3 regions of the Halomonas salsilacus genome follow, and region 2 is predicted to be linked to each of the others. Evidence: predicted binding sites of a transcription regulator. Region 2 holds the regulator's gene; each other region holds the start of a gene.
What was found. The regulator LexA, encoded in region 2, represses DNA repair genes until DNA is damaged. The targets are predictions, from matches to a motif close to TACTGTNTANNTANACAGTA.

Region 1 (2,263 bases), on a different contig from region 2:
AACCGGCAGACCCCCTCGTAGGCCGACTCGCGCTTGGCCAGGCGATTGGCCAGCTTCGCCAGCACCCGGGTCGGCGCCAGCCCCACCCCCACCGGGATGCCGGTCCATCGCCCCACGGTCTCGCGAAGCCTACGGCAGTGGGCCTCCAGCGCCTCGTCGGGAAAGCCGTCGAAGCCCACGAAGCTCTCATCGATGGAGTAGGGCTCCACGTCCGGCGAGAACTCCGCCAGCACCTGGTTGACCCGTCGCGACATGTCGCCGTAGAGGGCATAGTTGCTGGAGAGCAGCACCGCCTGGCGGCGCACGGCGGGCGGCAGCAGGTGCAGGGGCGCGCCCATGGCCACGCCCAGCGCCTTGAGCTCCTGGGAGCGCGCCACCACACAGCCGTCGTTGTTGGAGAGTACCCCCACCGGCCGCCCCGCCAGACGAGGGTCGAAGGCCCGCTCGCAGCTCACGTAGAAGTTGTTGCCGTCAACCAAGGCGATCATGGTGTGCGCCCCAGCAGGTCATGCACCACATGGGTGACTACGCCCCACACCTCGCACTCGCGCCCGGCCAGGGGAATCGGTGCGAAGTGCGGGTTACTGGCCACCAGCCACACCGCCGCGCCGCGCCGCTCCAGGCGCTTGACGGTGGGCTCCCCCTCCAGGGCGATGACGATCACCCGGCCGGGCAGCGGCTCCAGACTGCGGTCCACCACCAGCAGGTCCCCGTGGTGGATGCCGTCGCCGAGCATGGAATCGCCTTCGGCGCGCACGAAGTAGGTGGCCGCCGGGCGCTTCACCACGTGGGCGTGCAGGTCAATCTCGGCGTCCAGGTGATCGTCGGCGGGGCTGGGAAAGCCGGCCCGCACCCGACAGCCCATGAGCGGGCGCGGCGGCCCGGCCCCCTCGCCGGCGGCCCGACCGATGACACGGACCCTCGTTCGGTGAGAGAGCGGCATGGGCACCTCCGATAGATACTGTTGTTCTATACAGTATCAGGCAGAGAGAAACGCTTGGCAACCGCCTCGTCCCTCGCTCAACGGAACGGCGTGCTAACGTAGCGTCAGGGCGCCAGAGAGCGCCATACACGACAATAACCATCACAACAGCAACGACAATAACAACGCACGCCGAGAGGTCTCCCGCCATGGAACGCCGCACCCATCCGCTGCTTACCGACCGTCCCTTCACCCCCATGGGCAAGGTGGTCTCCGCCCGGGAGGCAGTGGAGCTGATCCGCGATGGCGATGCCGTGGCCACCGGCGGCTTCGTCGGCATCGGCTTCGCCGAGCACCTGGCGGTGGCCCTGGAGGCGCGTTTCCTGGAGAGCGGCGGACCCCGCGACCTGACCCTGATGTATGCCGCCGGCCAGGGCGACGGCAAGACCCGCGGGCTGAATCATTTCGGCCATGAAGGGCTGGTGGCCAAAGTGATCGGTGGCCACTGGGGGCTGGTACCGGCGCTGCAGACGCTGGCCATCGAGGGGCACATCCAGGCGTGGAACCTGCCCCAAGGGGTGATCTCCCACCTGTTCCGCGACATCGCCGCCGGCAAACCCGGCACCCTGACCCGGGTGGGGCTCGGCACCTTCGTCGACCCGCGCCTGGAAGGCGGACGGATCAACGCCATCAGCACCGAGGAGCGGGTGCGGCTGATGACGATCGACGACGAGGAGTACCTCTTCTACCCGGCGCTGCCGCTGCAGGTGGCGCTGCTGCGCGGCACGACCGCCGATACCCTGGGCAACGTGACCATGGAGCGCGAGGCGCTGGTGCTGGAGGCGCTGGCCATCGCCACCGCAGTGCACAACTCCGGGGGCCTGGTGATCGTACAGGTGGAGCGGCTGGCCGAGCCCGGCACCCTGCACCCCAAGGCGGTGCGGATCCCCGGGGTGCTGGTCGACTGCGTGGTGATCTGCGACGAGCCCGAACACCACTGGCAGACCTTCCGCACCCCCTACAACCCGGCCTACTCCGGCGAGATCAGGGCACCCATGGCCGCGCCGGGGCCCATGGCCCTCTCGGCGCGCAAGATCATCGCGCGGCGCGCCGCCTTCGAACTGGCGCCCAACAGCGTGGTGAACCTGGGCATCGGCATGCCGGAGGGGATCGGTGCGGTGGCCAGTGAAGAGCGGGTGCTGGAACTGGTGACGCTGACCGCCGAACCCGGGGTGATCGGCGGCCTGCCCGCGGGTGGGCTGGACTTCGGTGCCGCCCACAACACCCAGGCCATCATCGACCAGCCCGCCCAGTTCGACTTCTACGACGGCGGCGGCCTGG
Region 2 (2,263 bases):
AGAGCGGGGCCAGGGCCTCGCGGCAGCTGGCCAGATCCGGCAGGTCATGGGCGAAGGTGGTCTCCACGCTGACCGACTTGCGCTCCCGCTCCAGGCGCACCGGGCGCTCATCGATGCCCCGGGCCAACTCAAACAGCCGCTTGCCGAACTTGCCGAAGGCCTCCAGCAGGCGCTCCAGGGGCACCTCGCGCAGCGCCGAGCAGGTGGTGATGCCCATGGCGTCCAGGCGCGCCCCGGTGGCGGGGCCCACGCCGTGGAGCTTCTTCACCGGCAGCGTACGCAGGAAGGCCTCCATGCGCTCCGGGGTGATGACGGTCAGGCCGTCGGGTTTCTCCCAGTCGCTGGCGATCTTGGCCAGGAACTTGTTGGGCGCCACCCCCACGGAGAGGGTGATGCCGGTGCGCGCCAGGCACTCCTGCTTCAGCCAGCGGGCCATCCAGGTGGCGCTGCCGGAGAAGCGCTCCACCTCGCCGACATCGAGGAAGGCCTCGTCCAGGGAGAGGGGCTCCACCAGCGGGGTGAGCTCATGGAAGATCGCCTGGATCTGGCGCGACACCTCGCGGTACTTATCGAAGCTGCCGGGCAGCAGGGTGAGGTGGGGGCAGAGGCGCAGCGCCCGGGCGGTGGGCATCGCCGAATGGATGCCGAAGGCCCGGGCGGGATAGTTGCAGGTAGCGATCACCCCGCGCCGCTCGGGGCTGCCGCCGATGGCCAGCGGCACCTCGGCAAGCGCCGGGTCATCGCGCATCTCCACCGCGGCGAAGAAGCAGTCGCAGTCGGCGTGGAGGATCTTTCTCACCGCGGCTGTCTCATCCATCGGCAGCGCGCCTTTTCAGCGCCTAGCCCAGCGCCTGGCCGCTGCCGCCGCGGATCACCCCCACGCCGATGCCCTCGATCTCCAGCGCCTGATGGCGCAGGTCCACCTCGATGGGGGCGAACTCCGGGTTCTCCGCGCTCAGGGTCACCACGTGGCCGCTGCGCTGGAAGCGCTTCACCGTCACCTCGTCCTCCAGGCGGGCCACCACGATCTGGCCGTCGCGCACCCGTTCGGTGCGGTGCACGGCGAGCAAGTCGCCTTCCAGGATGCCGACATCCTTCATGGAGAGGCCGCGCACCCGGAGCAGGTAGTCGGCTCGGGGGGTGAAGTACTCCGGGGGCAGCGGACAATAGCGGTCGATATGCTCGGCGGCAAGGATCGGGCTGCCCGCGGCCACCTCGCCGATGATCGGCAGCCCCTGGAGCGGGGCCTCGCCCTCGGCGGGGGCCTCCTGCTCCTGGGCGGGCAGGCGGATGCCGCGGGAAGTGCCGGCGATCATGCGGATGGCACCCTTCTTCTCGAGGGCGCGCAGGTGCTCCTCGGCGGCGTTGGGCGAGCGGAAGCCCAGGGCCCGGGCAATCTCGGCCCGGGTGGGCGGATAGCCAAGCTCCTGAATGGTCTTGACGATGAAGTCATAGACGTTTTGCTGGCGCTGGGTGAGGGGGCGTGTCATGCGACCTCCGGGGCGGAAAGCGGCGACTGGATGGTTACGTTAGTGATCAAGTATACAGCATGATGTTCCATCCAGTAATACGGGATGCCATGGCTCGCTCCAGAAAGAACAGCCTAGGGGGTAACGGGATAGCACCGTTTAAAACACACTCCCTACACGGCCATTGAGCAAGAGTACGTGGCTGGTTTACAATTCGGACACGTTTGAAACAGCTGTTTATTACCGCGACTCTTATCGGGACTCACGTCAGGACTTACCAGATGGCCCAGACCGACACCGTCACCCGCATCCTCGATACGGCCGAGGTGCTGTTCGCCGAACGCGGCTTCGCCGAGACCTCGCTGCGCACCATCACCAGCAAGGCCAGGGTCAACCTGGCCGCGGTGAACTACCACTTCGGCTCCAAGAAGTCGCTGATCCAGGCGGTGTTCGCCCGCTACCTCGACCCCTTCACCGAGCGCTTCCACCGCGCCCTGGACGAGCTCCAGGCGGACTACGGCGACGAGGTGATCCCCCTGGAGGCGCTGCTCGAGACCATGGCGCGAAGCGTGCTGGAGGTGCCGGCGGAGCGCAACAGCCTCAAGGTCTTCATGCGCCTGCTAGGGCTCGCCTACAGCCAGGCCCAGGGCCATCTACGCCGGTATATCCAGGAGGAATACGGCAGCGTCTTCACCCGCTTCACCGACCTGGTGCGCCAGGCCACCCCCGAGCTGCCCGACGCCGAACGCTTCTGGCGCCTGCACTTCATGCTCGGCACCGTGATCTTCACCCTC
Region 3 (2,263 bases), on a different contig from region 2:
CCGTCCAGCGCCGGGGGCAGGGCCAGGCTCTCGGCCACCAGCAGCTCGGCGGGGTCGAGACGCTGCAACTCGGCCAGCATCTCGCCTTCGCCTTCTACCTCCAGCACGCTGAAGCGCCCGCTGGAGAGCTCCAGCCAGGCCAGGCCGACGCGCTCGCCGGCGGCGTGCACGGCCACCAGCAGGTTGTCGCGGCGGGCGTCGAGCAGCGCCTCGTCGTAGAGGGTGCCGGGGGTGACGATGCGTACCACGCGGCGATCCACCGGGCCCTTGCTGGTGGCCGGGTCGCCGATCTGCTCGCAGATTGCTACCGACTCGCCGGCGGCCACCAGGCGCGCCAGATAGCCCTCGGCACTGTGGTAGGGCACGCCGGCCATGGGGATCGGCTTGCCGGCGGACTGGCCGCGCTGGGTCAGGGTGATGTCGAGCAGCGCGGCGGCGCGTTTGGCGTCATCGAAGAAGAGCTCGTAGAAGTCGCCCATGCGGTAGAAGAGCAGCGCGCCGGGGTGCTCGCGCTTGATCTTCAGGTACTGGGTCATCATCGGCGTGTGGGGGGGGCTGGCCTGTGACATCGCGGATCCCTGTTGAGGCTCTGCACTCGCTGGCAAAAGCCAGTATTCTACCGTCCAGGCATCGGCTCCGTCAGGAGCGATTGCAGATGACTCAGGAGGCCACCCCATGTCCCGTTCCGCCGCCAGCCTTGCCAACCTCGACCTCATCACCCTGGCCGAGCGCCTGGGCCGGCTCTGCCGTGAACTGGGCGTGACGGTGACGACCGCGGAGTCGTGCACCGGCGGCGGGGTGGCCAGCGCCATCACCGCGGTGGCCGGCAGCTCAGACTGGTTCAAGACCGGCTATGTGACCTATTCCAATGCCGCCAAGGGTCGCCTGCTGGGCGTGCCCGAGGCACTGCTCGAGGCCCATGGGGCGGTGAGTCGTGAAGTTGTCGAAGCCATGGTGGCCGGCGCCTGCCGCGACAGCGGCGCCGACATCGGCGTGGCGATCAGCGGCGTGGCCGGCCCGGGCGGCGGCAGTGCCGAGAAGCCGGTGGGCACCGTGTGGCTCGCCTGGGGCGATGCCCAAGACGCCCGGGCCGAGTGCCACCGCTACCCCGGTGACCGCCGCGCCGTGCGTGAGCAGGCGGTGCGTGAGGCGCTGGTGGGCTTGGTCCGCTGTCTTGAGGCCCGCTAAGCCGTCCCGCATCCAGACGGATTTTGCGCTGGTCCTGCCCGCCCTTTTTCGCCATACTACTGTCCAGTCATACAGTATTCGACACCCCCGATCAGGAGATCCGACATGGCTCAGGATGACAACCGCTCCAAGGCATTGAACGCCGCGCTTTCCCAGATCGAGCGCCAGTTCGGCAAGGGCACCGTGATGCGCCTCGGCGACGCCCCTCGCGTGGTCATGCCCTCGGTCTCCACCGGCTCGCTGGGTCTCGACATCGCGCTCGGCATCGGTGGCCTACCGCTGGGTCGGGTGGTCGAGATATTCGGCCCGGAGTCCTCAGGCAAGACCACCCTGTCCCTGTCGGTGATTGCCCAGGCCCAGAAGCAGGGCAAGACCTGCGCCTTCATCGACGCCGAGCACGCCCTGGACCCGAGCTATGCCGAGAAGCTCGGCGTCAACCTGGATGACCTGCTGGTCTCCCAGCCCGATAACGGCGAGCAGGCCCTGGAGATCTGCGACATGCTGGTGCGTTCCGGTGGCGTCGACGTCATCGTCATCGACTCGGTGGCGGCGCTGACCCCGCGCGCCGAGATCGAGGGCGAGATGGGCGACTCCCACGTCGGCCTGCAGGCACGCCTGATGTCCCAGGCACTGCGCAAGATCACCGGCAATATCAAGAACGCCAACTGCATGGTGGTGTTCATCAACCAGATCCGTATGAAGATCGGCGTGATGTTCGGCAGCCCCGAGACCACCACCGGCGGCAACGCCCTGAAGTTCTATGCCAGCGTGCGCCTGGACATCCGCCGCACCGGCTCGGTGAAGCAGGGCGATGAGGTCACCGGCAACGAGACCCGCGTCAAAGTGGTCAAGAACAAGGTGGCCCCGCCGTTCCGTCAGGCCGAGTTCCAGATCCTCTACGGCAAGGGGATCTATCACGCCGGCGAAGTGATCGATCTGGGCGTGCAGTGCAAGCTGGTCGACAAGGCCGGCGCCTGGTACAGCTACCAAGGCAACAAGATCGGCCAGGGCAAGGCCAACGCCGCCCAGTTCCTCGAGGACAACCCGGCCATCATGGAGGAGATCGAGAGCCAGA

Region 1: ACR80S_RS04725 (LexA family protein) is a predicted target of LexA. The motif match lies at 960-979, and genes of this name have one in related genera.
Region 3: recA (recombinase RecA) is a predicted target of LexA. The motif match lies at 1,246-1,265, and genes of this name have one in related genera.

What each region holds. Positions count from the first base shown of each region.
Region 1 covers NZ_JBPKAQ010000002.1:280,605-282,867, forward strand. The annotation lists gene ACR80S_RS04720 (Y-family DNA polymerase) at 1-488, opposite strand, end outside; gene ACR80S_RS04725 (LexA family protein) at 485-943, opposite strand; gene ACR80S_RS04730 (acyl CoA:acetate/3-ketoacid CoA transferase) at 1,132-2,263, shown strand, end outside.
Region 2 covers NZ_JBPKAQ010000008.1:73,597-75,859, reverse strand. The annotation lists gene dinB (DNA polymerase IV) at 1-799, opposite strand, end outside; gene lexA (transcriptional repressor LexA) at 840-1,490, opposite strand; gene ACR80S_RS12465 (TetR/AcrR family transcriptional regulator) at 1,751-2,263, shown strand, end outside.
Region 3 covers NZ_JBPKAQ010000001.1:118,716-120,978, forward strand. The annotation lists gene mutS (DNA mismatch repair protein MutS) at 1-569, opposite strand, end outside; gene ACR80S_RS00540 (CinA family protein) at 676-1,188, shown strand; gene recA (recombinase RecA) at 1,294-2,263, shown strand, end outside.